Regions from separate parts of the Streptomyces sp. NPDC052910 genome, predicted to be linked through region 1. Evidence: riboswitches for the same ligand, from Rfam matches in the RefSeq annotation. Region 1 holds a riboswitch; each other region holds the start of a gene.
What was found. A riboswitch is a leader RNA that binds a small molecule or an ion and turns the genes downstream of it on or off. The one in region 1 is predicted to bind cyclic di-AMP.
Positions count from the first base shown of each region.

Region 2: another riboswitch for cyclic di-AMP. It lies ahead of ACZ6X9_RS19660 (transglycosylase family protein); the one in region 1 lies ahead of ACZ6X9_RS30480 (M23 family metallopeptidase).
Region 3: another riboswitch for cyclic di-AMP. It lies ahead of ACZ6X9_RS06790 (C40 family peptidase); the one in region 1 lies ahead of ACZ6X9_RS30480 (M23 family metallopeptidase).
Region 4: another riboswitch for cyclic di-AMP. It lies ahead of ACZ6X9_RS23140 (C40 family peptidase); the one in region 1 lies ahead of ACZ6X9_RS30480 (M23 family metallopeptidase).

Region 1 covers NZ_JBVJJR010000012.1:51,162-58,183, reverse strand. Annotated here, with positions in the region: gene ACZ6X9_RS30495 (DNA gyrase/topoisomerase IV subunit A) at 1-187, opposite strand, end outside; gene ACZ6X9_RS30490 (M16 family metallopeptidase) at 452-1,843, shown strand; gene ACZ6X9_RS30485 (M16 family metallopeptidase) at 1,888-3,255, shown strand; cyclic di-AMP (ydaO/yuaA leader) riboswitch at 3,480-3,636, shown strand; gene ACZ6X9_RS30480 (M23 family metallopeptidase) at 3,650-4,456, shown strand; gene ACZ6X9_RS30475 (GntR family transcriptional regulator) at 4,726-5,454, shown strand; gene ACZ6X9_RS30470 (HPr family phosphocarrier protein) at 5,646-5,927, opposite strand; gene ACZ6X9_RS30465 (bifunctional acetate--CoA ligase family protein/GNAT family N-acetyltransferase) at 6,036-7,022, shown strand, end outside.
Region 2 covers NZ_JBVJJR010000005.1:102,501-109,522, forward strand. Annotated here, with positions in the region: gene ACZ6X9_RS19640 (Ppx/GppA phosphatase family protein) at 1-392, opposite strand, end outside; gene ACZ6X9_RS19645 (DUF501 domain-containing protein) at 404-967, opposite strand; gene ACZ6X9_RS19650 (FtsB family cell division protein) at 1,094-1,561, opposite strand; gene eno (phosphopyruvate hydratase) at 1,721-3,004, opposite strand; gene ACZ6X9_RS19660 (transglycosylase family protein) at 3,649-4,389, opposite strand; cyclic di-AMP (ydaO/yuaA leader) riboswitch at 4,394-4,573, opposite strand; gene ACZ6X9_RS19665 (transglycosylase family protein) at 4,834-6,024, opposite strand; gene ACZ6X9_RS19670 (cytochrome P450 family protein) at 6,176-7,022, opposite strand, start outside.
Region 3 covers NZ_JBVJJR010000002.1:220,387-227,408, reverse strand. Annotated here, with positions in the region: gene ACZ6X9_RS06820 (adenosylmethionine--8-amino-7-oxononanoate transaminase) at 1-196, opposite strand, end outside; gene bioB (biotin synthase BioB) at 189-1,352, opposite strand; gene ACZ6X9_RS06810 (8-amino-7-oxononanoate synthase) at 1,615-2,847, shown strand; gene ACZ6X9_RS06805 (DUF397 domain-containing protein) at 2,967-3,218, opposite strand; gene ACZ6X9_RS06800 (helix-turn-helix domain-containing protein) at 3,256-4,149, opposite strand; gene ACZ6X9_RS06795 (ATP-binding protein) at 4,504-4,932, shown strand; gene ACZ6X9_RS06790 (C40 family peptidase) at 4,969-5,439, opposite strand; cyclic di-AMP (ydaO/yuaA leader) riboswitch at 5,444-5,636, opposite strand; gene ACZ6X9_RS06785 (hypothetical protein) at 5,921-6,265, opposite strand; gene ACZ6X9_RS06780 (ATP-dependent Clp protease proteolytic subunit) at 6,282-6,917, opposite strand.
Region 4 covers NZ_JBVJJR010000006.1:295,408-302,429, forward strand. Annotated here, with positions in the region: gene ACZ6X9_RS23110 (pentapeptide repeat-containing protein) at 1-360, opposite strand, end outside; gene ACZ6X9_RS23115 (hypothetical protein) at 500-1,051, opposite strand; gene ACZ6X9_RS23120 (YchJ family protein) at 1,388-1,789, shown strand; gene ACZ6X9_RS23125 (GNAT family N-acetyltransferase) at 1,771-2,286, opposite strand; gene ACZ6X9_RS23130 (DinB family protein) at 2,490-3,023, shown strand; gene ACZ6X9_RS23135 (DUF1330 domain-containing protein) at 3,285-3,629, shown strand; gene ACZ6X9_RS23140 (C40 family peptidase) at 3,722-4,195, opposite strand; cyclic di-AMP (ydaO/yuaA leader) riboswitch at 4,203-4,353, opposite strand; gene ACZ6X9_RS23145 (endo alpha-1,4 polygalactosaminidase) at 4,534-5,520, opposite strand; gene ACZ6X9_RS23150 (spherulation-specific family 4 protein) at 5,679-6,347, opposite strand; gene ACZ6X9_RS23155 (NAD-dependent epimerase/dehydratase family protein) at 6,344-7,022, opposite strand, start outside.

The DNA.
Region 1 (7,022 bases):
TCATCTGGAAGAGGATGCGGCGCTGCACCGGCTTGAGGCCGTCGCGGGCGTCGGGCAGGGCCCGGGAGTAGATGACGGAGTAGGCGTACTCGAGGAAGGAGCCCTGCATCTCGTCGACGACGTCGATGTCGAGGATGCGCTCCTCGAACTCTTCCGGCGGCGGGGTCTTCGTGCTGCGGCGGGCCATCGCGGCTGCGGCTCCTTCGGTCGATTGCCGGGGGCGGACTGACGCGGACCATTGTGGACCTCCCCACTGACAACGCCGACCGCGACCCGTCCGCGGGGGACCGCGTCGTCCGTGCGGAGGCCCCGGGAACTTCGCCGGATGCCGGTGCGCTTGCATACAGTGACAGCAGTGTTCATCACGCGAGTCGTCGCGGGCGCCGCGGGCGGGGCAACGGCGGCGCGGGATGCAGCGAGATATCGAGCGATCGAAGGGACGTACATGCCCATGGGTCACACGGCCGCGCAACAGGCCGGCACCGGCGGCCTGACAGCGACCGAGCACCGCCTGGCCAACGGCTTGCGGGTGGTGCTCTCGGAGGACCATCTGACCCCGGTCGCGGCAGTCTGCCTCTGGTACGACGTCGGCTCGCGTCACGAGGTCAAGGGCCGCACCGGCCTCGCCCACCTCTTCGAACACCTGATGTTCCAGGGTTCGGCGCAGGTGAAGGGCAACGGCCATTTCGAGCTGGTGCAGGGCGCCGGCGGCTCGCTCAACGGCACCACCAGCTTCGAGCGGACCAACTACTTCGAGACCATGCCCGCCCACCAGCTCGAGCTGGCGCTGTGGCTGGAAGCCGACCGGATGGGCTCGCTGCTCACCGCGCTCGACGACGAGTCCATGGAGAACCAGCGCGACGTCGTCAAGAACGAGCGCCGCCAGCGGTACGACAACGTGCCCTACGGCACCGCGTTCGAGCGGCTGACCGCGATGGTCTACCCCGAGGGCCACCCCTACCACCACACGCCCATCGGCTCGATGGCCGACCTGGACGCCACCTCCCTGGAGGACGCGCGGGAGTTCTTCCGCACGTACTACGCGCCCGGCAACGCCGTTCTCGCCGTGGTCGGCGACATCGACCCCGAGCAGACGCTGGCCTGGATCGAGAAGTACTTCGGGTCCATCCCCGCCCACGACCGCAAGCAGCCGCCGCGCGACGGCGCCCTGCCCGACGTCATCGGCGGGCAACTGCGCCAGGTGGTCCGCGAGGAGGTGCCCTCGCGCGCCCTGATGGCCGCCTACCGCCTCCCGCACGACGGCACCCGTGAGGCGGACGCCGCCGACCTGGCGCTGACCGTCCTCGGCGGCGGCGAGTCCTCGCGGCTGCACAACCGCCTCGTCCGGCACGACCGTACCGCCGTCGCGGCGGGCTTCGGCATGCTGCGCCTGGCGGGCGCCCCCTCGCTCGGCTGGCTGGACGTCAAGGCGTCCGCCGGCGCCGAGGTCGCCGACATCGAGGCGGCCGTCGACGAGGAGCTGGCCCGCTTCGCCCTGGAGGGCCCCACCGCCCAGGAGATGGAGCGCGCCCAGGCGCAACTGGAGCGCGAGTGGCTGGACCGGCTGGCCACGGTCAGCGGCCGGGCCGACGAACTGTGCCGCTTCGCCGTCCTCTTCGGCGACCCGCAGCTCGCCCTCACCGCGGTCCGGCGGGTCCTGGAGGTCACGCCGGAGGAGGTGCGGGCCGTCGCCCAGGCGCGGCTGCGCCCCGACAACCGCGCGGTGCTCGTCTACGAGCCGACCGGGGCCCAGACCGCGGGCGCCGACGAGGCCGATGTCATCGACGGTGCCATCGCACAGGAAGCCGACGCCAACGCACAGGAACAGGAGACGGCCCAGTGAGCGAAGCCGCAGTCGTGGGCGCCACCGGCACCGCCGAACCCACCATGCAGTTCCACCCGCGGCCCCGGCCCGGCACGGCCACCCCGTGGAAGTTCCCGGCGCCCGGCCGCGGCCGGCTGCCCAACGGCCTGACGGTGCTGCGCTGCCACCGTCCCGGCCAGCAGGTCGTCGCCGTCGAGGTCAGCCTCGCCGCGCCGCTGGAGGCCGAGCCTGCCGGGCTGGAGGGCGTGGCCACGATCATGGCCCGCGCCTTCTCCGAGGGCACGGACAAGCTCAGCGCCGAGGACTTCACGGCCGAGCTGGAGCGGTGCGGTGCCACCCTGGACGCCCACGCCGACCACCCCGGCGTACGGCTCTCCCTGGAGGTCCCGGCCTCCCGGCTGACCAAGGCACTCGGGCTGCTCGCCGACGCCCTGCGGGCCCCGGCCTTCCCCGACAACGAGGTCGAGCGCCTGGTCCGCAACCGGCTGGACGAGATCCCGCACGAGCTCGCCAACCCGGCCCGCCGGGCCGCCATGGCGCTCTCCGCCGAGCTCTTCCCGGCCGACTCGCGGATGTCCCGGCCCCGGCAGGGCACGGAGGAGTCGGTCGCGCGCATCGACGCGGCCTCCGTGCGGGCCTTCTACGAGGCGCACGTCCGTCCGGCCACCGCCACCGCCGTGATCGTGGGCGACCTCACCGGCGTCGACCTGGACGAGGCCCTGGCCGACACCCTGGGCGCCTGGACGGGCTCCCCGGCCGAGCCGCGGCCCGTCCCGCCCGTCACCGCCGACGACACCGGCCGTGCCGTCATCGTGGACCGCCCCGGCGCCGTCCAGACGCAGTTGCTGATCGGCCGCGTGGGCGCCGACCGGCACGACCGCGTCTGGCCCGCCCAGGTGCTCGGCACGTACTGCCTCGGCGGCACGCTCACCTCGCGCCTGGACCGTGTGCTGCGCGAGGAGAAGGGCTACACCTACGGCGTCCGCTCGTTCGGCCAGGTGCTGCGGTCCGCTCCCGACGGCTCCGGTGCGGCGATGCTCGCCATCAGCGGCTCCGTCGACACCCCCAACACCGGCCCGGCGCTGGCGGACCTGTGGACGGTGCTGCGCACCCTCGCCGCGGAGGGGCTGACCGACGCCGAGCGTGACGTCGCCGTGCAGAACCTGGTGGGTGTCGCCCCGCTCAAGTACGAGACGGCGGCGGCCGTCGCGGGCACGCTGGCCGACCAGGTCGAGCAGTACCTCCCGGACGACTTCCAGGCCCGGATGTACGAACGCCTCGCGGAGACCGGGACGGTGGAGGCCACGGCGGCCGTCGTGAACGCCTTCCCGGCGGACCGCCTGGTCACCGTGCTGGTCGGGGACGCGGCGGAGATCGCGGAGCCCGTCCGGGCGCTGGGCATCGGCGAGGTGACGGTCGTTTCCGCCTGACGGAAGCTCAAGCCTCGGCGTGCGCCCCGGCGCACGCGCGGGGGCGGAGAGGCGCGTGGGTCCTTCGGGAGCCACGCGCCTCCGTTATGCCCGATTTATAGGAGCGGTTGCACCTTTCCTGTGTGGCGTGCGTCACGAAAACGGGGTTCCGTTTGCCGTTCGAATCTGACGGCGATTAGCTTCATGGCGGCAGCCCGTCGGATCGGAGCCGCAACCGCGGCCCCGGGCAGCCATCGCCGAGTCCCCGTACGGCGCGAGCCAGGGGAGCCGGGGAACCACATGTTCCCTGGGGTGAATCGGGCCCCTCTCCGGAGGGAACCGTAGGAGACCTTCCTGCTCCGAACCCGTCAGCTAACCCGGTAGGCGAGAGGGAAGGAAAGGAACAGCCGCAGCCATGGCGTTCACCCGTGCCACCGGGAAGCACCGTCGTCCGAGCCGTGCCGTGCGGGTCGGCGCCAACGTCGCCGGCATAGCCACCCTGAGCGCCGCGGGCGTCGTCGCCGGTGTCGCCGCTCCGGCCTTCGCCGCCTCCCCCGAGGACGCGCCCCGCCCGCAGGACACCGGCCTCACCCAGGCCGTCGTCCTCTCCGACCACGTGGCCGACAACATCAACGAGCAGGCGCAGATGCAGCGCGGCGTCGCCGAGCAGGACGCCGCCACCCAGAAGGCGGAGGCCGCGGCCAAGGAGCAGGCCGCCCTGGTCAAGAAGCGCGCCGACGAGGCCAAGCGCAAGGCCGAGGCCGAGCGCGCCAAGAAGGAGCGGGCGGCCCGCGAGGCGGAGCGCAAGCGCCTTAACACCTTCGTGATGCCGATCGCCGGCTCCTTCGTCTCCACCCAGTACCACGCCTCCAGCGGCCTGTGGTCCTCCGGCAGCCACACCGGCGTCGACTTCCACGCCGACGAGGGCACCAGCGTGCAGGCCGTGGGCGCCGGCACGGTCGTCGAGGCCGGCTTCGGCGGCGCGTACGGCAACAACATCGTCATCAAGCACAACGACGGCACCTACACCCAGTACGGCCACCTGTCGTCGATCGCCGTCAGCGTCGGCCAGACCGTCACCCCCGGCCAGCAGATCGGCCTCTCCGGTTCCACCGGCAACGTGACCGGCCCGCACCTGCACTTCGAGGCCCGCACCGCGCCCACCTACGGCTCGGACATCGACCCGGTCGCGTACCTGCGCTCGCACGGCGTCAACATCTGACCTCCGCCGTCACCTTCCTTCCGCCGAGCCCCGCCCGGACCATGCGTCCCGGAGCGGGGCTTTCGGCCGTCCGGTACGTCACCGGGGAGTCACCCGGCCGTACCGCGTGGCCAAATCATTTCCATGGCGTCCGGGCGGCCATCGGAAACCGCGGGGAATTGCCATAGAGTCGAGCGGATCCTGAAGAAGCGTCCATCGCGTGCGGGCCGTCGCTTTCCGCGGGGTCGTATCGGGGTCGATCCGGAGGTTCGTCCAATGCGGGGACGTTTGTGAACGGCGGGAGTGGCGCGGTTTCCGACAACCGCCGCGTTTCCGCGCAGGCGGTGTGCACGGCCATTCGCGACGACATCGTCTCCGGTGCCTTCCCGCCCGGCACCCGGCTCATCGAGGAACTCCTCGCCCGCCGCTACGGCGTCTCCCGCGTCCCGGTGCGCGAGGCGCTGCGCACGCTGGCCTCCGAGGGCTTCGTGACCACGCGCCGGCACGCGGGCGCCTGTGTCGCCGAGCCGACCGAGCAGGAGGCGGCCGACCTGCTGGAGGTGCGGGCCCTGCTGGAGCCGCTGGGGGCCGCCCGGGCCGCGCAGCGGCGCACCGAGGCGCATCTGAAGGTGTTGCGCGGACTGGTCCGGCTGGGCCGGGAGCGCGCTCGCGGCGGTCAGCCGGGCGAGCTGTGCCCGCTGGGCGACTGGTTCGACGAGACGCTGGCCCAGGCCTCCGGCAGTCCGAGCCTGGCCGCGCTGCTCACCCAGGTGCGACGCAAGATCGCCTGGGTGTACGCGCCCGAGCCGCCCGCCCGGCCCGTGGAGACCTGGGAGACACATGCCGCGCTCGTCGACGCGGTGGTCAGGAGGGACGCGGAACGCGCCCGGGACATCGCCGCCGGGCGGGCCGGGCGGGCGCCCGGCGAATTCCGGTTCTGGCGTCCCGTGCCGGCCGCCCCGGCGCCCCGGGCGGCCGTCCGGAAACGCGCCGTGCACACGGCGGGCGCCGGAATGTGAGGCGCGTCCGCCATTCCGGGCCGGACGGGAATGGCCCGGCGTGGAACACCTGACGTTTTCCGGCCGGAATTCTCCCGCGCGGGGGGAAACACACGACGGGGCCGCGGCGGCCGGTTCTCCGGCCGCCACGGCCCCGCTCGCGTGCCGCGGGGAGCCTCCCCGGAAACCGGGAGGCTCCCCGCGGCGAGGGCTCAGACGGTCTCCGGGAGCTCCTCGAGCCCCTCGGCGACCAGCTTGGCCAGGCGGTCGAGCGCGGCCTCGGCACCCGCGTCCTCCGAGGCGAGGACGATCTCCTCGCCGCCCTGGGCGCCCAGGCCCAGCACGGCCAGCATCGAGGCGGCGTTGACGGGGGTGCCGCCGGCCTTGGCGATGGTCACGGGGACGCCGGCGGCGGTCGCCGCACGGACGAAGATCGACGCCGGGCGGGCGTGCAGGCCGTCGGCCCAGCCGACGTTTACGCGGCGCTCAACCATGGTGTTGCCCTTCGAATCGCTATTGGTTGTCTAGACCAGTGTCGCACGGTGTGGGCAGTGCTCCGCCGCGCCCGGGGGACTGTCGGTGGTCGGTCGTACGCTGATCCCATGCAGACGCCGTCCGAGCACGCGTACCCGGCCCACTGGGAAGCCGATGTCGTCCTCCGCGACGGCGGGACCACCCGCGTCCGGCCCATCACCCCCGACGACGTCCAGCGGCTGGTCAGCTTCTACGAGCAGGTCTCGGACGAGTCCAAGTACTACCGCTTCTTCGCGCCCTACCCCCGGCTGTCCGACCGCGACCTGCACCGCTTCACCCACCACGACTACATCGACCGGGTCGGGCTGGCCGCCACGGTCGGCGGCGAGTTCATCGCCACCGTCCGCTACGACCGCATCGACTCCCGGGGGCGTCCGGCCCACGGCCCCACCGAGGAGGCCGAGGTCGCCTTCCTGGTCCAGGACGCCCACCAGGGCCGCGGGGTCGCCTCCGCCCTGCTGGAGCACATCGCGGCCGTCGCCCGCGAGCGCGGCATCCGGCGCTTCGCGGCGGAGGTGCTGCCCGCCAACACCAAGATGATCAAGGTGTTCACGGACGCCGGGTACACCCAGAAGCGGAGCTTCGAGGACGGCGTCGTCCGGCTGGAGCTCGACCTGGAGCCGACGGACCGGTCGCTCGCCGTCCAGCGCGCCCGCGAGCAGCGCGCGGAGGCCCGCTCGGTGCAGCGCCTCCTCGCCCCCGGCAGCGTCGCGGTCTTCGGCACCGGCCGCGAGCCCGGCGGCATGGGCCGCGCGGTGCTGCGCAACGTGCTCGCCGGCGGGTTCACCGGACGGGTCCTCGCGGTCAACACCTCCTTCCCCGACGGCCTCACCACGCTCGACCCCGAGGGCGTCCCCGCCCTCCGCTCGCTGCGCGAGGCCGGAGGGCCGGTCGACCTCGCCGTCGTCGCCGTGCCCGCCGACCGCGTGCCCTCCGTCGTCGAGGACTGCGGGGAGCACGGCGTCCAGGGCCTCGTGGTGCTCTCCGCCGGGTTCGCGGAGAGCGGGGCCGAGGGCCGGGACCGCCAGCGCGAGCTGGTGCGGCAGGCCCGCTCG
Region 2 (7,022 bases), on a different contig from region 1:
TCGGTGCGGCCCGTGAGCTCCTTGGTGGCGCCGGTGAAGGAGAACTCCGCCTCCAGGTCACCCGTGATCACCTCGGGCTCGACGCCCAGGATGTCCTTGACGCCGGCAACGAACTCCGCGCGGTTCTTCACGTCCCGGGACGCCGAGGTGGCGACGAACCGCACCCGCTCCGCGCCGTGCGCCCGGATCGCCTCGGCGTACTCCCGGCACGCGGCGAACGTCCGCTCCAGCGCCTCCGGCGCGAACCGCCCGGTGCGGTCCACGCCCTGGCCGAGCCGGACGATCGTCATCCGCCGGTCGAGCTCCTTGAACGCTCCCGTGGCGGGGTCGAGGTCGGCGACGAGCAGACGGATCGAGTTCGTACCGCAGTCGATCGCGGCAACGCGGGTCATGCCTGTACTCCTTATTCCTCGGTGTCGGAGCTGCCGGAGGTGCCGGACTCCGAGGGCGCGCCGCACGGCGACACACACGGGCCCTTGCGCCACCACTCCGGCAGCATCGCGATCGTCTCGTCCCCCAGCGGGTTGACGCCGGGGCCGGCCGCCAGCGAGTGGCCCACGAGCACGTGCAGGCACTTCACCCGGTCCGGCATGCCGCCCGCGCTGGGGAAGCCCTCCAGCACCTCGATGGCGTCGCGCCGGCGGATGTAGTCCTCGTGCGCGGCACGGTACGCGGCGGCCAGCTCCGGGTCGCTCTGCAGCCGGGCGCTCATCTCCTTCATCACGCCCTCGGCCTCCAGCGTGCCGATGGCGGAGGCCGCGCGGGGGCACGTCAGGTAGTAGAGCGTCGGGAACGGCGTGCCGTCCTCCAGCCGCGGCGCGGTCTCGACGACGTCCGGGTTGCCGCAGGGGCAGCGGTGGGCGATCGCCCGCAGGCCGCGCGGGGGGCGGCCGAGCTGCTCCTTGAACGCGGCGATGTCCGCGTCGGTGGGCTGGGTGGGCTCGGTCTGGGGAGGAGGGGTGTCCATGTGCTCGCTCGTGTCGGAGGGTCGGAAAGTCGGAGGAGGTCCGGAAGTCGGAGGAGGCCTGGAAGAAGGAGATCCGGAAAGAGACGGTCCGGAAGGAGGAGGTCCGGAAGGTTGGAGTGGGGCGCGTCAGCGGTGGGCGTCCGACGTGTCCACGCCGTCCCACAGGTTGACGTACCACGGCCGGTCGGCGGCGCCCTGGTCGCGGCGGTGCCGGGCGTTGCCGCTGCCGTCCACCACCGTGTAACCGGTTTCGCCGGGACGGACGTAGTGCAGGTGTTCGCGCGCCAGCCGTTCCACGTACGCCGGGTCCTCCAGCCGCGCCTTCTCCTCGCGCAGCCGCTTCACCTGCTCCTTGGCCTGCTCGGAGCGGTGCCGCTGGTCGTCGATGTCCGAACGCTGGGTGACCCACTGGCGCATGGGGTAGGCCAGGGCGACGATCAGCGAACAGACGACCAGGGCCAGCAGCGCCGCGCGGCCGGTGAGCCGGCTGCGGCGCGGCGGACGGGTGCGCCGGCCCCGGGCGTCCGGCCCCTGGACCAGGACCGTGCCGATCGCTTTGAGCCTGGTCGCGGTGGAAAACCGTTCCGCCGCCACATCGCCTCCCCGCTGCCGGCTTCACCGAAGCCGGACCGCATGCCAAAACCGTCCCCGGCCACGGTACGGGACCATGGCCGGGGACGGGGTGAGGCGTGAGGCTTTGTCAGCCTCGCACGCGCCCTGTGCGCTGCCGCGCCACCGGCGCGTACGGAGCGATCAGCCCTGGCGGAAGCGCGGGAACGCGCTGCGGCCGGCGTACACCGCGGCGTCGTCGAGGATCTCCTCGATGCGCAGCAACTGGTTGTACTTGGCGACGCGCTCGGAGCGGGCCGGGGCACCGGTCTTGATCTGGCCGCAGTTGGTGGCGACGGCCAGGTCGGCGATGGTGACGTCCTCGGTCTCGCCGGAACGGTGGGACATCATGCACTTGAAGCCGTTGCGCTGGGCCAGCTCGACGGCGTCCAGGGTCTCGGTCAGCGAACCGATCTGGTTGACCTTGACCAGCAGGGCGTTGGCGGCGCCCTCCTCGATGCCGCGGGCGAGGCGCTCGGGGTTGGTGACGAACAGGTCGTCACCGACGAGCTGGACCGCGTCGCCGAGGCGCTCGGTGATGGTCTTCCAGCCGTCCCAGTCGTCCTCGAACAGCGGGTCCTCGATGGAGACCAGCGGGTACGCCTCGACGAGCTCGGCGTAGTAGTCGGTCATCTCGGCGGCGGTGCGGCTCTTGCCCTCGAAGGTGTAGACGCCGTCCTTGTAGAACTCGGAGGCGGCCACGTCGAGCGCGAGCGCGATGTCCTGGCCGGGGGTGTAACCGGCCTGCTTGATGGCCTCGAGGATGAGGTCGAGGGCCTCGCGGTTGGAGCCGAGGTTCGGGGCGAAGCCGCCCTCGTCGCCCAGGCCGGTGGACAGGCCCTTGGCCTTCAGCACGGCCTTGAGGGTGTGGTAGACCTCGGTGCCCCAGCGCAGCGCCTCGGAGAAGGACTCGGCGCCGATCGGCGCGATCATGAACTCCTGGATGTCCACGTTGGAGTCGGCGTGCGAGCCGCCGTTCAGGATGTTCATCATCGGAACGGGCAGCAGGTGCGCGTTCGGGCCGCCGAGGTAGCGGAAGAGGGGGAGGTCCGAGGCCTCGGAGGCGGCGTGCGCGACGGCCAGGGAGACGCCCAGGATGGCGTTGGCGCCCAGGGAGCCCTTGTTGTCGGTGGCGTCCAGGTCGAACATGGCCTGGTCGATCAGGCGCTGCTCGGTGGCGTCGTAGCCGACGAGCTCCGGGCCGATCTGCTCGATGACGGCCAGCACGGCCTTCTCGACGCCCTTGCCCAGGTAGCGGTTCTTGTCCCCGTCACGGAGCTCGATGGCCTCGAAAGCACCGGTCGAGGCGCCGGACGGCACCGCGGCGCGGCCGGTGGAGCCGTCGTCGAGGCCGACCTCGACCTCGACCGTGGGGTTGCCTCGCGAGTCGAGGATCTCGCGAGCTACGACGACGTCGATGGACGGCACGAGGGTCTCCTTCGTGTGTGTCTGGGTACTCCAGCGTTCTGCAGCACGAGCCTAACGGGCGCCGGAGGGTCCACCCGCCCCCGGAGCGCCACCCCGCCGGAAAAATGGCACAAACGCCGAGATCAAGGGACGAATGGGCGGGGTGTTCGCTCAACGGGGAACCGGCGGGGGAAACGGGGACGCGCCGTACGGGGGCCGGGATGCGCCGCACAGGGAGCCGGACGTGCCGGACGGGGAGCCGGGCGAGGGGCCGTTCGTCCGCGACCCGGGCCGGTCTCGAGACGTGATGCCGGCCGCGCGACGTGGCGCCGGCCGCGCGCCGGTTGCATGCCGACCATCTGCCGACCGTGCGCGGAAACGGCGGAGCCCCGCTCTGATGCGGCCCGGGGGGGGATCGGTCGCATCGGAGCGGGGCGGTTCCGCTGGGCCCGGGAACGGCGTTCCGGGCCGGTGGTACGGAGGCTGGGGTACGGGTGGGTGCCGCGGTACGGGCGGTGGTGCGCACCGCCCGCGGCCGCGAGAACCCCGGCCGCGAGGCCCGATCGGGAGGCCCGATCGCGAGGCCCGGCCGCGTACGACGACGCGGCACGGGCCACAGCCACGGCTCGCGGCCCTGACTCCCGGCCCCGGAATGCGCCTCGGCCTTAGCTGAGGTGCAGCTTCTGGCCGGGGAAGATGAGGTCGGCGCTGTCCACGACGTCCTTGTTGCGGTCGTAGAGCTTCTCCCAGCCGCCCTTGACCTTCTTGGCCTCGGCGATCTTGGCGAGGGTGTCGCCTTCCTTCACCTCGTACTCGCCGTCACCGATCTTGACGGTCTTCGGCGCGGCGTGCTTCGGCGCGGCCGGCTTGGCGGCCGGGGCGGCCGGGGCCTCCTCGGCCTCCCGCTGCGGGGCGGCGTGCTTCGGCGCGGCCTTGCGCTCGCTGCGGTCGGCGTGGCTCTGGCCGGTCGAACGCTGGCCCGAGGCCGACTTGGAGACGACCTTGCCGGAGCCGGAGCCGTCGACCTGCGGGGAGCCGCCACCGCGGGTCAGGCCGCCCTCACCGGCGCAGCCCCAGGCTCCGGGGCCCTGGGCGGCGAGCAGCTTCTCGGCGACCAGGATCTGCTGGCCCTTGCTGGCCAGGTCGGCGCGCGGCGCGTACTGGGTGCCGCCCATGGCCGCCCACGAGGACTGCGAGAACTGCAGGCCGCCGTAGTAGCCGTTGCCGGTGTTGATCGACCAGTTGCCGCCGGACTCGCACTGGGCCACACGGTCCCAGGTCTCCACGGAGGCGGCGTGGGCGGACGTGGCCATCATCAGCGGGGCGGCGACTGCGGCGCCGGTGACACCCGCGAGCGTGGCGATGCGGACGGCCTTGTTCGGACGACGGTGCTTGCCCTTGGACATGACTCGGTTTCCTCACCGGCGCCTACGAGGTGAGCTGTCGGGTTCGGGCGTGAGTTGCCCGGCCCGGTGGCTTGCGCTCACCAGGCTTCACCCCAAGCCGTACCGGTACGTCGGTCGTTGACCGATGAACCGTTCCGGCGACCTACCGTGGTTCCCCCGCTCCTGCCTACGGCGCTTGCGCGACGACTCCCCCGGCCGCCGGCAGGATTCGGCGTGACGACCGTGGTGCTCGCGATGGCGAGCGATGACGACGTTAAGCACAGACGGCCTATGGGTTCAAACCCTCCTTTTCAGCCACCGCCTGCTCCCCCCACCCCGGGGAACTCACCGTTTCCGCAGGTGGGAATGGTTTCTCGGGATTCTGACGAGCCGTCTCCGCGCCGATGTCAACGAGACCCATGTCTCACTTTCCTCCGGAACGGACATTCGACGCGAACTCCCCCGCTACTTCTTCAGTTCGAGCTGCTGACCGGGGTGAATCAGGTCGGGATCGCCCCCCACGACCTTTTTGTTGTCCTGGTACACGCGGTGCCAGCCGCCCTCGACCCGGTGCTCCTGGGCGATCTCTGACAGGTTGTCACCGGGGCGCACGGTGTAGTCGTGAACGGCTGTCGCGTCGGCGCGCCCGCGCTCGGCGCCGCGCGACGCGCGCTCGCCACCGGAACCGGACGGCTCCGCGCGGTGCTTGCCCGCGCCGGAGCCCGCCCGCTCATCGAGCGTTCCTGACACGGACGTTCCGGCGCCCTGGCCGGAGTCCCGGCCGGCCTCGGAACCGCTCTCGCGGCCGGCCTTCGCGTCGGTCGCCGAGTCGGCGGACGCCGCGTCGGACGAGCCGTCCGCCCCGCCGCCGTCCGGCTTGCGGTGCTTGCCGCCGGCGGACGAGCCGGTGGACGTGTCGCGGTCCTCACCGGAGGGCTTCTCCGGCTGCCCCGGCTTCCCGGAGGCATCGGTGGTGCCGGTGCCGTGCTCGCCGGCCTTCTCGCCCGTATTGCCCTTGTCGGCCTTGTCGGTCGACCGGTTGGCGTCGGAGGCGGCGTCCTTTCCTGAGGAACCGCCCTTGCCGGAGGAGCCGCCCTTCCCGGTGGAGGCGCCCGTCGACGTCTCACCGGCCTTCCCGTCGGCCCTGTCACCGGCCTTGTCGGACGATGTGTCCCGCGTCCGGCCGGAGTCGGACCGTCCGGACGTTCCGGAACCCGACGCGTGCGACGAACCCTCGACGGCGTCGTGCGGCATGCCCGGGTTCACCTCGGGCGCCCGGCCGTCCTTGGCCAGGTCGGACTTGACCGCGCAGGCGGGCCAGGCGTACGGGCCGCGGGCGTCGAGGATGCGCTGGGCGACGGCGATCTGCTGGGCGCGGCTGGCCTGGTCGGGGCGCGGCGCGTACTCCGTTCCGCCGTACTGCTCCCACATCTCGGGGGTGAGCTGCAGTCCGCCGTAGAACCCGTTGCCCGTGTCCGCGCTCCACAGGCCGCCGCTCTCGCACTGGGCGACGCGGTCCCAGGTGGGGGCGTCCGCGGCGTCGGCCGTGGTGGCACCGAGCAGGGGCATGGCGATCCCGGCGCCCGTCACGCCCGCGGCGACGACCACGGCGGGCAGTTGACGGGGACGGCGATGTCGGCCTTTCCCGGAGAGCATGCGATCACCTCTCATCTAGCTGCCGACCGGCTGCCGACGGCTGCCGATCGTGTGGCTGCTGAATATGACCGCAGAAGATAGCCAGGGCCCTCAGAGGCCACAACCCACCGTGATCAGCACCGGATGATGGTCAAGCCCAGTTGACGTATAGTCATGTGCCCGTCTGCCCGGGCTCCGGAGAGAAGGCCACGGGCAGGGTCCGCAGACCCCGCATGATGAGCCCGCCGCGCCAGCGGAGATCGGCCGGATCGGCGGAAAGTCGCAGGTCGGGGAGGCGCCGCAACAGCGTCGCGAGCGCCGTCCGGCCCTCCAGCCGCGCGAGCGGCGCCCCGAGGCAGTAGTGGATGCCGTGCCCGTACCCAAGGTGCTGATTGTCACTGCGGGCGAGGTCGAGGGTGTCGGGGTCGGCGAACCGTTCCGGGTCGCGGTCGGCCGCGGCGAGGACGACGAGCACGGGGTCGCCCTCCGCGATCCGCTGCCCACCGATCGTCAGATCGCGGGTGGCGAACCGCCACGTCGCCAGCTCCACCGGACCGTCGTACCGGAGCAGCTCCTCCACCCCGGTCTCCAGCAGGCTCTCGTCCCCGGCGTCCAGCGCGCGCTGGAGGCGCTCGCGCTCCCCGGGGTTGCGCAGGAGCGCGTACGTACCGTTGCCGATGAGATTGACCGTGGTCTCGAAACCGGCGAAGAGCAGGATGAAGGCCATGGCGGCGGCCTCGTTCTCGGTGAGGTGCTCGCCGTGGTCGCTCGCCCTGATCAGTCCGGAGATCAGGTCGTCGCCCAGGTCCTCGCGCTTGCGGTGGATCAGCTCGGCGAGGTACGTCCGCATCCGCTTCACCGAACGGGCCACTCCGCCACGCGGCCCGCCGCCGTGCCGGATCATCATCCCGGCCCAGTCCCGGAAGTCGTCCTGGTCCTCCGGCGGGACGCCGAGCATGTCGCAGATGGCGTAGATGGGGAGCGGGAACGCGAACTCGTGGATGAGGTCCGCCTCCCCG
Region 3 (7,022 bases), on a different contig from region 1:
TGCCGTCCACCAGCTCGGACGCGCCGTACGCCGGTTCCGCCAGCCGCAGCCGGACACCGGACGCCGACGCGACGACCAGCGGGTCCCGCCGGCCGGGCATCGGCGCGTACGGGTGCCAGACGTGCCGCCGGTCCAGGTCCAGCAGGCGGCGCGGGGTGAGGGGGTCCGCCCCGGGGCGGACGAGCGGGTCAGGCATTGGGCGGCAGGTCCGTTCCCGCGCCCCGGCGGCGTACCGCGACCAGGTCCGTCCGGGCCGCGCCGGACTCCTCGGCCGGGGTCTCGGAAACCTCACCGGCCCCCGCGTCCCCACACGGCTCGCAGGTACCGCCACCGCACCCCGCCGACCGCACCCGGTGCGCGGGCAGCGTCGTGGTGTCCGCGCCCTCCACCTCGAAGCCCGCATCCGCGATCATGTCGAGGTCGGCCTTGCCCTCCTGGCCCTCGCTGGTCAGGTAGTCGCCCAGGAAGATGGAGTTGACCAGGTGCAGGGCCAGCGGCTGGAGGGTGCGCAGATGGATCTCGCGGCCGCCGGCCAGCCGGACCTCGGCGTCCGGGTGGACGAAGCGGACCATCGCCAGGATGCGCAGCGCCCGCTGCGGGGTGAGGTTCCACCGCTCGGCGAGCGGAGTGCCCTCGAACGGGATGAGGAAGTTGACCGGCACCGAGTCGACGTCCATCGCGCGCAGCGCGAACACGACGTCCACCAGGTCCTCGTCGCTCTCGCCCATGCCCGCGATCAGCCCCGAGCAGGCCGACAGCCCGGCGCCCTGCGCCAGCCGCACGGTCTCCTCGCGGTCGGCGTAGGTGTGGGTGGTGGTGATGTCGCCGTACGTGGCCTCGGAGGTGTTGAGATTGTGGTTGTAGGCGTCGACGCCCGCCGCGCGCAGCCGCTCCGCCTGGCCCTCGGAGAGCAGTCCGAGGCAGGCGCACACCTCGACCTGCTCGTTCTCCTCCTTGATCGCCTCGATGGTGCGCGAGACCCGGTCGATGTCCCGGTCCGTCGGGCCGCGCCCGCTGGCCACCAGGCACACGCGCTTGGCACCCCCCGCCACCCCCGCCGACGCCGCCTTCGACGCCTCCTCGGGCTTCAGCCAGGTGTACTTGAGGATTTCGGCCTTCGAGCCGAGCCGCTGGGAGCAGTAGGAGCAGTCCTCGGGGCAGAGCCCGGACTTCAGGTTGACGAGGTAGTTGAGCTTCACCCGCCGCCCGAACCACTTCCGGCGCACCCGGCCCGCGCCGGCCACCACGTCCAGCAACTCGTCGTCGGAGGTCGCCAGCACGGCCAGCGCTTCGTCCCGGGTCGGCGACTCGCGCCGCAGCCCCTTCTCCACCAAGGTGTCGATCAGGTCCATGAGGAGTGATCCTCGCCCACCGGCCCGCTCCGGGCCAAGGTAGGGATCTCACAACACCCGGTGTCCAAGCTGGGTGGATCACGACATGCTGATCACGTGCGGGAACGGCTAGTTTGAGGGTCGGCCGTACTCGGCCCGGCGAACGGACCCCACGGCGATTTATGTGAATCCCACAGACGGCCCCGGGGCAGCACCCGGACCGGCACGGTGCGCACACCCGTAGTCCACCCCCTCAGGGACCGCACAGGAGCCGGGACGGCCGATGCCCCACGACAGTGCCCACAGCGTCGACGGCGTTCACCACGCCCACAGCGCCCACAGCGTTTTCGACTGGATCGACGAGCAGCACCGGGCGCGGCGGGACGCCGGCCTCATCCGCACCCTGCGCCCCCGCCCCGCCCGTCCCACGGGTGACACCTCCACCACCGACCTCGCCGGCAACGACTACCTCGGTCTCAGCCGCCACCCATGGGTCACCCGGGCCGCCGCGGCGGCGGCCCACCGCTGGGGCGCCGGCGCCACCGGCTCCCGCCTCGTCAGCGGCAGCACCGAACTGCACGCCGAACTCGAACGGAGTCTCGCCGAGTTCTGCGGCTTCGAGGCCGCGCTCGTCCTCTCCTCCGGTTACGCCGCCAACCTCGCTGCCGTCACCGCCCTCGCCGCGCCCCCGGACCCGGCGGGCACCCCGTCACTGCTGGTCTCCGACGAGGGCAACCACGCCTCGCTGATCGACGGCTGCCGGCTCGCCCGGGCCCGGAAGGCGATCGTCCCGCACGCCGACCCGGCGGCCGTCCGCAAGGCCCTGACCACCCACCCGGGCCGGGCCCTGGTCGTCACCGACTCCGTCTTCTCCGTGGACGGCGACGCCGCTCCACTCGGCGATCTGGCACGGGTGTGCCGGGAGAGCGGCGCGGGGCTGCTGGTGGACGACGCGCACGGGCTCGGAGTGCTGGGGGAGGGGGGCCGCGGCGCGGTGCGCGCCGCCGGCCTGGCGGGAGACGCGGACGTGGTGTCCACCGTCACCCTCTCCAAGTCGCTGGGCGCCCAGGGCGGCGCGGTGCTCGGCCCCGCACGCGTCGTCACCCACCTCGTCAACACCGCCCGGACCTTCGTCTTCGACACCGGCCTGGCGCCCGCCGCCGCCGCGGGGGCCCTGGCGGCCCTGGAGGTGCTGCGCCGGGAACCGGACCGGGCGGCCCGCGTCCGCGCGGTGGCGGGCGGCCTGCACCGGCGGCTGACGGCCGCCGGGTTCACCGCCGTACGCCCCGACGCGGCCGTCGTCTCGGTCCGCGCCCCCTCGCCGGAAGCGGCGGTGCGCTGGCAGGCCGCCTGCCGGGCGGAGGGGCTCGCGGTGGGCTGCTTCCGCCCGCCGTCCGTGCCGGACGGCGTCTCGCGGCTGCGGCTGACCGCCCGCGCCGACCTCTCGGACCGTGAGGTGGAACGGGCGGTCGCGACCATCGTCCGGACCGCGCCGCCGGCGGCCCGCGGCCACTGAGCCGGGGTGCCGGTCGAGCCGGGGCGCCGGTGGAGGAGGGGCCGGACCGGGCCGTCGACGCGTGCTGCCGGGCTCGTGCCGTCGAGTGTGCCGCCGACTCGTGCCGCTGACTCGTGCCCTCAACGCGTGCCGCACCCGTGGCCCGGGCCGTCCCCCGCCGCCCGGAGCAGGCCGACGAACGGTCTCCAGGCCGCGGGCCCCACCTCCACGCGGGGACCCGCCGGCCGCTTGGAGTCGCGCACGGCGAGACGGCCGGTGGCCAGGACGGCGGCCTCGACACAGTTGTTCATCCCGGTGCTGTGGCTGCTGCGCCGCCACTCGGCCGCGCGCGGAACCGAACGAGAAGGTACGTACCGCCGTGGTGCGGACATGGCGCCTCCTTGCGCGTCCTCGCGTGTTCGGGGCGGATCACCGCGTGCGGCCGCGCTCTCCCGCGACCTCCGCGATGTAATCCAGGGACTCTTCGTGAGCGAGGGCGTGCGCCCGGAGCGTGGTGAACGCGGCGCCGTACGCCCTGAGGTCTTCTTTCCGCTCCAAGTAGAGGCTACTCGTCAAGTGGTCGAGAACAACCACGTCCAGATCGGCGATGCGCGGAAAGGAAAAGATAACGAAAGGCCCGGTGATACCGATGTGATTGCCCCGGGCGAACGGGAGGACGTGCAACCGGACATGAGGCAGCCGCCCGGTGTCCAGCAGGTGCCGCAACTGCCCCGACATCACCTCCGGACCGCCCACCTCGTGCCGCAGCACCGCCTCGTCCAGGATCGCGCACAACTCCAGCGGCCGCGACCCGCGCAGCACCGACTGCCGCGCCATGCGCACCCGGACCAGCTCGTCGACCTGCCGCTCGGGCGGGTCCCCCAGCGCGGCCCGGGTCACCGCCCGGGCGTACTCCGGGGTCTGGAGCAGGCCGGGCACCACCGTGGTCTCCAGGGTGCGCGAGCGCGAGGCCTCCGATTCCAGGCTGATGAAGTCCAGATACGCGGAGGGCAGCAGATCACGGTAGGCGTACCACCAGCCGCGCCGCGAGCCGGAGCCGGCGTCCTCCGCACCCGTGGAGTCCGCTCCGCACAACGCCCCCAGCAAGGCCCGGAGTTCGGGGTCGGAGACCCGGTAGGCGTCCAGCAGCCGGGCCACGTCGGCGGGTTTGGCCCCGCTGCTGCCGGTCTCGATGCGGCTCACCTTCGACTGGTGCCAGCCGACCGCGTCCGCGGCCTGCCGGCTGGTCATCCCGGTCAGTTCGCGCTGGCGGCGCAGTTCGGCACCGAGCTTGCGGCGGCGCACCGCCGGTCCGTACCGCAACGGCGCTCCCTCCCCTCGTGCGTCGTACGTCCCACCAGTCCCGCGCGGGCCGGGTGGGGATGCCGTACGTCTTCGCATGCGTACCCCTGAGTCAATAGAGCATCGATCCGCTCACATACGGTCTGCCGTCGCAGAGTTCACCGCTTCGAGCGACAGATATATGCACATCTCGGTGGATCGCGCCCATCACGGGCGTTATCAGTGGCACCCTGACGGGAAGAGCCGCCCGTGGGCCTCTCCCGACCGGTCCTGTGTACGCCGCTGTACGGCGCGTGTGCTCGCGCACCGCTCCGGGAGCCCGCCCCGGTGGAACCCGGTGGAGTCCGGTGGAACCCGGTCGAAAGGGACAGCGACATGGCAGATCTCCAGGAAGCGTCCGTCACTCTGCCGAGCGCCCCGGCGTCGGTGTCCACGGCCCGCCGCTATGTGTCGTCCGTCCTGGGGGAGTGGGGGCTGCCCGGGGACACGGAGGCCGCCGAGGCGGTGCGGCTGATCGTCTCCGAACTGGCCACCAACGCCGTGCAGCACACCCGCGGTCAGTCCCCCACCTTCACCGTGGATGTGCTGCTCGAACGCGACGAGGAGTTGCGCATCGGGGTCACCGACAGTCACCCTCGTCACCCCCGCCGGCTGCCCGCCGCGGTCCAGCAGGACAACGGGCGGGGGATGGTGATCGTCCGCTGGCTCGCCGCGGAGCGCGGCGGCAGGGTGTCCGTCACACCGACCGCCGAGGGCGGCAAGACGGTGTGGATCCGCCTTCCGTGGGGCGTGCCGGTGCGCTGAGGGCGGGCCCGGGGGCGCGGTCCCCGGCCGGCCGGCTCAGGTCACCCGGCCGTACCAGACGCTGTTCGTCCAGATCCGCTCGAGGCGGACGACGGAACCGGTCTTGGGGGCGTGCCACATCTTGTCGCCCCCGGCGTATATCCCGACGTGGTAGACGCCCCGCCCGGAGTGGAAGAACACCAGGTCGCCGCGTTCGCGCGCGGAGCGGGGGATGTGGTGGGTGCGGTTGTACTGGGCCGCCGCGGTGCGCGGCAGTTGCTTGCCGGCCCGCTTGAAGGAGTAGAGCGTCAGCCCTGAGCAGTCGAAGCGGTACGGGCCCGTGGCGCCCCACTGGTAGGGCGAGCCCTGCTTGGATGCGGCGATCTGCAGCGCCCTGACCGAGACGGATGCCGCCTCCGCCTTGGAGGTGCCGCCCGGCGTCAGAACCGTGACGCCGACGGCGGCGAGGGTCAGGGCCGATGCGGCCTTGGCTTTGGACAGCCTTGCGGGACGTTTGTGCGCGCCCATGCGCATACCCTTCGTCAGCCGCCTGTGAAGGATTGCCTGTCGGGTTCGGGCAGGCGAAGAATGCCCGGCCGCCTGAGCGGCTTCACCCCAAGGGGCGGTTTGCCAAGACCGCCCCGCCGTGCTTGGGTCCTCCATCCCTGCCGATGCACTCCTCGTCGACCCGCCCCGGCGGCGGCAGGGTTCGGCGTCCGCCGGGACCGCCCCGCCGTGTGGCGGGGGCTTGTCGTCCCGAGGATCTTGGCGCAGTCGCGGCCGGCTTTCCGAGCGGAACCCCGGTTATGTGAGCCTCGTCACGTGTGGGCAATTCGGGTGGACGCAGGGCGGTTTGACCCTCATGGGAAAGGCGTGCTGAGGCCGCCACCTGCGCCGGTTGCGGATCACTCGAGCGCGGTGTGCGCGGGCCGCTGAGAGTGATCACCGCACCGCGTCTACGCTCCCGTCCGCTGTCTGGAGGAATCCAGTTGAAAAGCGTTTCCGCTTCTCAACTCGCGGATGGCGGCGGCAACATCACCCGGCGTGCACGGCGCTCTCCGCCGAGGACACGCAACGCCCGTGCCATTGTCCCCGTGTACACCTCCCGTTCACCGCGTTCGAACATGACCGCCAGGGCGTCCCGCAGTCCCGTGCTCGCGACCACCAGCGCCTGCGCGGCTCGTAGCCCCCCGTACGTGCCCTGTACGCGCGCGGGATTGATCCTGCCGAGGAGATCCAGTACCTCGAGGTACCGGTCCACCACTTCGCCCTCGGCGCGGGTCAGGGCGGGCAGCGGAGGGAGGTCGGGCCAGATGCCCCGCGTCCCGTCCGTCCCGTCCGTCCCGTCCGTCACGTCCGACACGGCGCCCTCACCGCCCGGCCGGCGCGGCGGGCCAGGCGGCACGGTTACCGACGACCCGGTCGGCCAGGCCGTAGGCCACCGCGGCCGGGGCGTCGAAGACCGTGTCCCGGTCGGTGTCGGCCAGGATCCGCTCGGTGTCCCGGCCGGTGTACCGGGCCAGCAGCTCCGCCTGGACCGCCCGCCGGCGCAGCAGCTCGTCGGCGTGGACGGCCAGATCGGAGGGGGTGCCGCGGACCGGCTCCGGCAGGGACGGCGGCCCGAGAAGCACCCGGGCGTGCGGGAGTACGGCGCGCTTCCCCGGGGTGCCGGCGGCGAGCAGGAGGGCGGCGGCCGGGGCCGCCTGGCCCAGGCAGACGGTCTCGATGTCGCAGGAGAGATAGCGCATGGTGTCGTGGACGGCGCACAGGGCGGCGAAGGAGCCGCCGGGGGAGTTGATGTAGAGCGACACGTCCCGGTCGGGCGCCGCGTACTCCAGGTGCATCAGTTGGGCGATCACATCCGTGGCGGCCGTGTCGTCGACCGCCGTCCCCAGCATCACGATCCGCTCCGACAGGAGCTTGGAGTAGGGGTCGAGCGTGCGGCGGCCGTCGGTGGTGCGTTCGGTGAACTCCGGCAGGACGTGGCGGGACGTGTACGGGATCACGGCTGGCCTCCAAGGGCGGACGCGCGGGGGCGTGCGGGGGCGGACGGCTCGCAGGTCGCGGAGCCGTCTGTAAAAAATGTACAGGACGTACGTGCCGATAGAATG
Region 4 (7,022 bases), on a different contig from region 1:
CTTGCACTGGTGGAAGACGACGCGGCGCAGCTCGGCGCGGTGGAGCTCGGTGCCCGCGAGGACGCCGGCGGCGAACTCGGCGTCCAGCCAGGTGGTGTCGGCCAGGTCGGTGCCGACCACGCGGACGGCGTGCAGCCACACGTCGTCGAAACGCGAGCGCCGGAAGCTGCCGCGCTCGAAGACCACCGAGGAGAACGCCGCCTCGCTGAAGAGGGAGCGGCCACCCTCCGCTTCCTCGAAGACCGAGCCGTCGAAGTGGAGACCCTCGTAGCTCTCCGCCCGCTCCACCGCACCGGTGAAGGGCGCGAGGCGGTGCGCGTAGGGCAGCGCGGCCAGGTCTCGGGGGGCGGGAACTCGCATGCGCCGCAGCCTACGTGACGGGGTCCTTGGCGCGCGGCCGGCCGGGTGGACGCGGGGGGCGGCGGGGGCGGGTGCCGGGCCGCGGTGCTCACCGGCCGCCTGGCCGGCTCACCGGCGGCCTGGCCTGGGGAGGCCCGGCCTAGGGAGCGGCGGCGCCGGCGGCTCCGCCTCCGCCCAGTGCCTGCAGCACGACGCCGAGGAGCTGCTGGAGGTCGCCCAGGAGTTTGCTCACGTCGGCGGCGACGCCGAGGATGTTGGCCGCGGCCAGGTCCATGAGGAGCTGGTTGAGGTCCTTGACGAGCTGGTCCACGACCTTCTGGACGTCCGCGACGACGTCCCGCTGGGCGGCGGCGCCCGGCTGGCCCGGCTGCGATGGCTGCTGGACGTGCGTCCTGACGGAGGCACGCAGCCGCGCGCCCTGTTCGGTGAGCTGACGCTGCATCTCCCGCAGCTTCTCCATGTCCGGCTTGGCCGCCTGGGCCTCTTTGCCGATCCGGGCGCCCAGCGAGAGGATGTCGCCCAGGCTCCCGACCGTGGTCAGCCGGTCGGCGGTGCTCGGGCCGGGCGCCGTCGCCGTCGTCGCCGCCGGCGGCACCGGCGCCGGGTCCGCCGCCAGGGCCGGCCCGGCGACGGCCAGGGCCAGCGAGCAGCAGGCCGCTAGGGCGGCGGTGGTCGTTCTGCTGATGCGCATGCGGGAAACTCCCTCCAGGAACGTCCCTCAGGGGGACGAGGCCCACGGTGTGCCGCCGCGCGGGGGCTCGCAACCGCTCGCCGGACCGGTGCGGGCCGCCTCGGTCGCCGCCCGCGGCCCTTGCGACCTGCTGTTTCGCCGTGGCCGACGGGACATCCCGGTGCCGGCGAGGGGTTCGGCCGGTAGGGTGCCCCGGTCCCTCCCCCGGAGGGGCCACCCCCACTCACCGTTCCCGGGCCACGTCCCAGTCCCCTGATCGCGGCTTCACCGCTCGTCCTCGAACCCCCCGGAGGAGGTGGGACGGGGGCGGCCTCCCCCACGGGGCACAATCGTCAGGTGCCCCGAAACACCATCACAGTCACCCCCACCACCCCCTGCCCCTGCGGCCTCGACGCCACCTACGGCGACTGCTGCGGCCCCCTCCACACGGGCCGGAAACAAGCCCCCACCGCGGAACGCCTCATGCGCTCCCGCTACAGCGCCTTCGCCGTAGGCGACGCCGCGTACCTCCTCCGCACGTGGCACTCCACCACCCGCCCGCCGTCCCTCGACCTGGACCGGAAGATCCACTGGACGGCCCTGGAGATCCTCGCCACCGAAGCGGGCACCGCCTTCCACCAGGAGGGGACGGTCGAGTTCCGCGCCCACTACGTCCTGCGGGGCCACGAGGACACGCAGCACGAACTGGGCCGCTTCGTGCGGGAGAACGGCGCCTGGGTCTACGTGGACGCCGCCTGAAGGCGGTCCGGCTCCCAGTCGGTCTCGTAGAACTTCACCCGCTCGTCCTCCCCCACCAGCCGCATCCCGGCCGCCTTCATGACGTGGTGGGAGGGGACGTTGTCGTGGTCGGCGTCCCCCTTCACCCGGCGGATCCCTCGCGCCCGCGCCGACGCCAGCGCGGCGCGCAGCGCCTCGGAGGCGTACCCCTTGCCGCGCTCGGCGGGCAGCAGCCCGTACCCGACGGTCACAGCCCCCTCCTCGTCGGCCGGCCCATGGAAGTCCAGCCCGCCGACCACCCGCCCGTCCTCCCGCCGCCGTATCTCATAAGCTCCAGGATGCCGCCCGGCCCCCTCCCGCTCCGCCGTCAGAAACCGGAGCGCGGCCTTGACGTCGTCCCCCTCCGGATAACCGGGCACCCAGTGCGGGAGCCGCTCCGGGCGCTCGGCGGCGATGTTCTCCGCCTCGGCGACGGTGAGAGGGTGAAGGATGAGGCGGGCTGTCACGAGATCGTCCATGACCGGATGCGTATCACCCACCGGGGCGGACGGGCATCCGGTTTTCACTCCCCGGGACGCCGCAGGGCGGCACGCAGCGGCCGACGGATCCCCTTCGCAGCGCCCGGATCCACGGGGAACACCTGCCCGCAGTCGCCGAGGTCGTCATGGACCCCCTGCGGGCAACGCAGCATGTCGACCGGATGTCACGTTACGTTCGAGGGATGCAGCAGCCTGCGCCACAGGTCCCGGCCCTCCTCGACGGGCCCGGCGTCGAAGTCTCCGATGCCCGTGAACTCCTCCTCGGGTACCTGGAGTGGTATCGCGAAGCGTTGATGCGGAAGCTCGCCGGGTTGTCCGACTCCCACCTCCGCACGCCGGTGCAGCCGCTGGGCTGGTCACCTCTCGCCCTGGTCCAGCACCTCGGCTGGGTGGAACGCCGTTGGATGCGCTGGGGATTCGCCGCCGAAAACGTCCTCGCGTACCCGCCCGGCGGCGACGAGGAAGAATGGACGATCCATGCCGGCACGCCCACCACGGAGGTCATGGACACCTACCGAGGCGAAGTGGCCGCGACGACCTCGCTGGTCGCGGTTGCGGACCTGGCCGACAAGGCCGGACTCGGCGGTCGCTTCCGGACACCCGACCAGGCTCCCTCCCTCGGGCGGATCCTCTTCCACCTACTCCAGGAGTACGCCCGCCACGTGGGTCAGCTTGATGTGGCAAGAGAGCTCATCGACGGGGCGACAGGGGAGTAACACGCCGGCCCCATCGCTCGGAACACGGGACGACCCGTCACGCGGGTGGGATCGTATATCCCCACGCCAATCCCACCGCCCGCCCACGGATCCGCCGGCCGGGTTTCGGCTTCGGCACCGCCTGGCACCGTTCGGGGCGGTGCGACGGAAAGCCGCCGGAGTCACGCCGGGCATGACCTGCCGGGTAATCGCCCGGCCGCGCGCCGCGCGGCAGGGTGGGGGTCACGACATGCCGCCGAGTCACCCGGTCAGGAGCCGACGATGCCCGCCTACGCCCTCGGTCATTTCCACAGCAGCGTCCCGCACCGGGACGTCGTCACGTACGTCGAGCGGATCCAGGACACTCTCGACCCCTTCGGGGGCCGGTTCGTGGTGCACGGTGGGGAGCCGGACGTCCGTGAGGGGTCGTGGGAGGGGGATCTGGTGCTCATCGAGTTCCCGGACCTGGAGCGGGCCCGGGCGTGGTACGACTCGCCCGCGTACCAGGAGCTGATCCCGCTGCGGACGCCGCATGTCCTGGGGGACGTCCTCCTCGCCGCGGGCGTGCGTTCCGGGTATCACCCGTCGGAGAAGGCGGACGCGATCCGGGCGGCCATGGGCGGCTGAGCGACCGGGGGGACCGGGGGCTGCCGAGGGGACGGGCCGGCGCCGCCGATCGAGCGCCGGCCCGGTGGTGCGACGGGTGGTGCGAGGGGGCGTCAGCGGACGCGGCCGTACCAGACGCTGTTGGCCCAGATCTTCTCCAGGCGGACCTTCTTGCCGGTGCCGGGAGCGTGCCAGATCTTGCCGCCACCCGCGTAGATGCCCACGTGGTAGACGTTGCTGCCGGAGTGGAAGAACACGAGGTCGCCGACGGAGCGGGAGCCGCGCGAGATGTGCCGCGTGGCGTTGTACTGGTCGGCGGCCACGCGGGGCAGCTTCTTGCCGGCCTTCTTGAACGAGTAGAGCGTCAGGCCCGAGCAGTCGAAGCGGTTGGGGCCCGTGGCGCCCCACTGGTACGGGGAGCCGCTCTTGGACGCCGCGACCTTGACGGCCTTGGAGCCGGGGGTGGCCGCCTGGGCGTCACCGGCCATGCCGGGGAGCAGGACGGACGCCGCGACGGTGGCGGCGGTGAGGGCCGATGCGGTTCCGGCCCGGGAGATGAGCGCGGGTATTCGAGGCAGCGCAGACATGCCGAGTAAGCCCTTCGTCATCCGCCTGCGAAAGATGACCTGTCGGGTTCGGGCTGACAAAGTTGCCCGGCCACCATGTGGCTTCACCCCTAGAACCACCGCCATCGTGGTCCGTCTTGCCTGGGTCTCCCGCTCCTGCCGATCCGCGTGTATCCGGTCCGCACCCGGAGCGGCGGCAGGACTCGGCGTCCGCCCGGGTCGCCCGCCTCTGTGACGGGTTCTTGGTTGTTCGGTGCATGATCCTGCACCATCCACCGGCGAAATCCGGTGTCGAAACGGCGTTCTGTGAGGTTCTTCACGCTCGCCGGAAGGTTTGATTCCGGCGGTGTCACCCGCTCTCAGCAGGGACGACGCCAGGAACTGAGACCGAGTTTCTTCTGCATCGAACTGAGCCCCAGATCCTTGGCCCGACCGCAGAACTCCCCGGGTTCCAGCTTGTATTCGACGTGGAACACCGCCTTGCCGCGCTTCACGAACGGCGACAGCTTGTCGCATTCGCCGAACTCGGCGCACTGTTCGTTCACGGCGAAGTCGAAGTCGCCGACGAGCTCCGGGATCTGGTCGAGGTCGTTCTTCAGCCCGACGGACATGCCGCGCTCATGGGCGAGCCGGGCGACCAGGCGGTTGAACGCGAGTTGGTGGGCGGCGGTGAGGGGGAAGCCGGTCTTGTTCCTGAACCCCTCGGTAAGGTCCGGTTCGACGGCGTCGAAGCCCTTCTCGCGGCACATGTCGAAACGTTCCGCCATGATCGGCTCAAGGACGTCGAGCCGCCGGATGTCGAGCCACTTCTCGCCCTTCCAGCCGTCGTTGTCCTCGCCCAGCACCGCCTCCGGGAACTTCTTCGCGTCGGGCCGCCAGTCCTCGTACGCGCCCACGTTGACGTAGCAGACGACCTTGCGGCCGTCGGCGTGCAGCCGTTCCACGGTCGCCGCGTCGTTCTCGAAGCCGTCGATGTCGTAGACGGGGACGTCCACCGAGGTGTCGACCTTCCCGTCGAGCTGCCACTGCCAGCGGGTGCCGGGGCGCGGTTGCCAGCGCGCCCGGCCGCCGTGCGCACCGGACGACGGGGCGGCCTCCGGCGACGACGGTGCGCCGGAGGGCTCACCGGCGGACGGCGTGCCGCCCCCGCCGCGCCGGGGCGCGGCCGACGTCCCGTCCGGGCCGCCGGGGCCCCCGGTTCGGCCGGTGCCGGCGTCGCGGCCGGGCCGGTGCTCCGCCGAGGCGCTCGGAGTCCCGTTCCGGTCCGGTCCGTCGGCCCGGTCCGTGTCCTCCGCGTCCCCCGCGCCCGAGCAGCCGGCGGCGACGAGCAGGGCGGCGGCCGCCAACGCCCCGGCGCCGAGGGCCCGGCGAGGACCCCGGCGCGGGGGGCCGGCCGGTTCCGGCCGGCCGGTTCGGCCACTCCCGGCTTCCCGGCGCCCGGCTTTCAAGCGCCCGGCTTTCACACGTCCGACCGTGGGACGTCCTGCCTTCGGGCGCCCGGCTTTCAGGCGTCCGGTGGTGGTGCGGTCTGCCATGGGTTCTCTCCTCTTCCCGGCACCGCGCAGTGCACTCCGGCGCCGCGCGAACCGGCCGTGCGGGACACGTGACCGGCCCGCTCCTGCGGCACACCGTAGACCAAGTGGCAGAAGCGCGAGGGGAGATGGGATTTCGTCCAGTCGGGTACGGCGGCCGCCCGGTACGCCTCCCAGGGCCCCTCGAAGGTGACGAGCAGATCGGCGATCCGCGCGTACCCGGGATCCGGGTGCGTCCCGTGGTTGAACACGACCGTGCGGGCACCCAACGCCCGCACCACCGTGGTGAGTCGGCGGAAGCGCGGCAGCGCGTCGGGCGCCGTGGGCACCTGGTCGAGGAACACCCCGTCGGCGCCGTACCAGCCCCGGTGCCGGCGGACATCCGTCAGCACCGCCCGCCACGAACGCCGCCCGTAGCCGGTGTCCACGTACCCCAGCACCGGGACCCCCGCGTCCCGGAGCCGGTCGGCGGCGGCGCGGAACGCCGGGTCGGGGCGCCGCCCGGGGCCGTCGGCCGCGTTGAGGACGACGCCGCGCAGCGCGGGGGCGGCCCGCAGCAGGGCCGCCCACGCGCCGGGGTCCACCGTCGGGTGGACGTACAGCGGTACCAGCAGCCGCCGGCCGCCGGGCGGCGGCGTCACCGGGACGCGTCCGCCGGCCGGGCCCGGGCGGCGGCCCAGAGGTCGGCGAGCGTGGCGTCGAACGGGTGCTCGGGATGCCAGCCGAGGGCCCGTTCGGCGGCCGTGACGTCGGCCTGCTGCCAGGGCAGCGCCGCCGAGCGCGGTGATCCGGCGCCGCCCTCGTCGAACCGCCCCCGGAAGCCGGCGGCCCGTGCCAGCCCCTCGGCGACCTCGCGGGCCGCGCGTGCCGTGCCGCTGCCGACGTTGAGCAGGCCGGTCACCGGCTCGGGGGCGGTGACGGCGAGCACGACGGCCCGGGCCACGTCGCGCGCGTCCACGAAGTCGCGGTGCGCGGAGAGGTCGCCGGTGCCGACGACGCCGTCGGGGCCGGCCTCCCGGATGCCCTCGGCCAGTCGGCCCGCGAGCGAGCCGGGCGGCGAGCCGGGGCCCAGCGGGTTGAACACCCGCAGCACAAGGGCGTCGAGCCCGGAGCCGGTGACGGCCAGGGTGCCGGCGAGCTTGGTGGCTCCGTACAGCCCGAGCGGGGCGGCGGGGGCGGACTCGGTGAGGGAGCGGGCGCCGCCACCCGCTCCGTACTCGGCCGACGACCCGAGGTGGACCAGCCGGGCGGTGGGCACGGCCTGCCGCAGCGCCTCGCAGAGCACGGCGGGGCCGCGCGCGTTGGTGGCGGTGAGG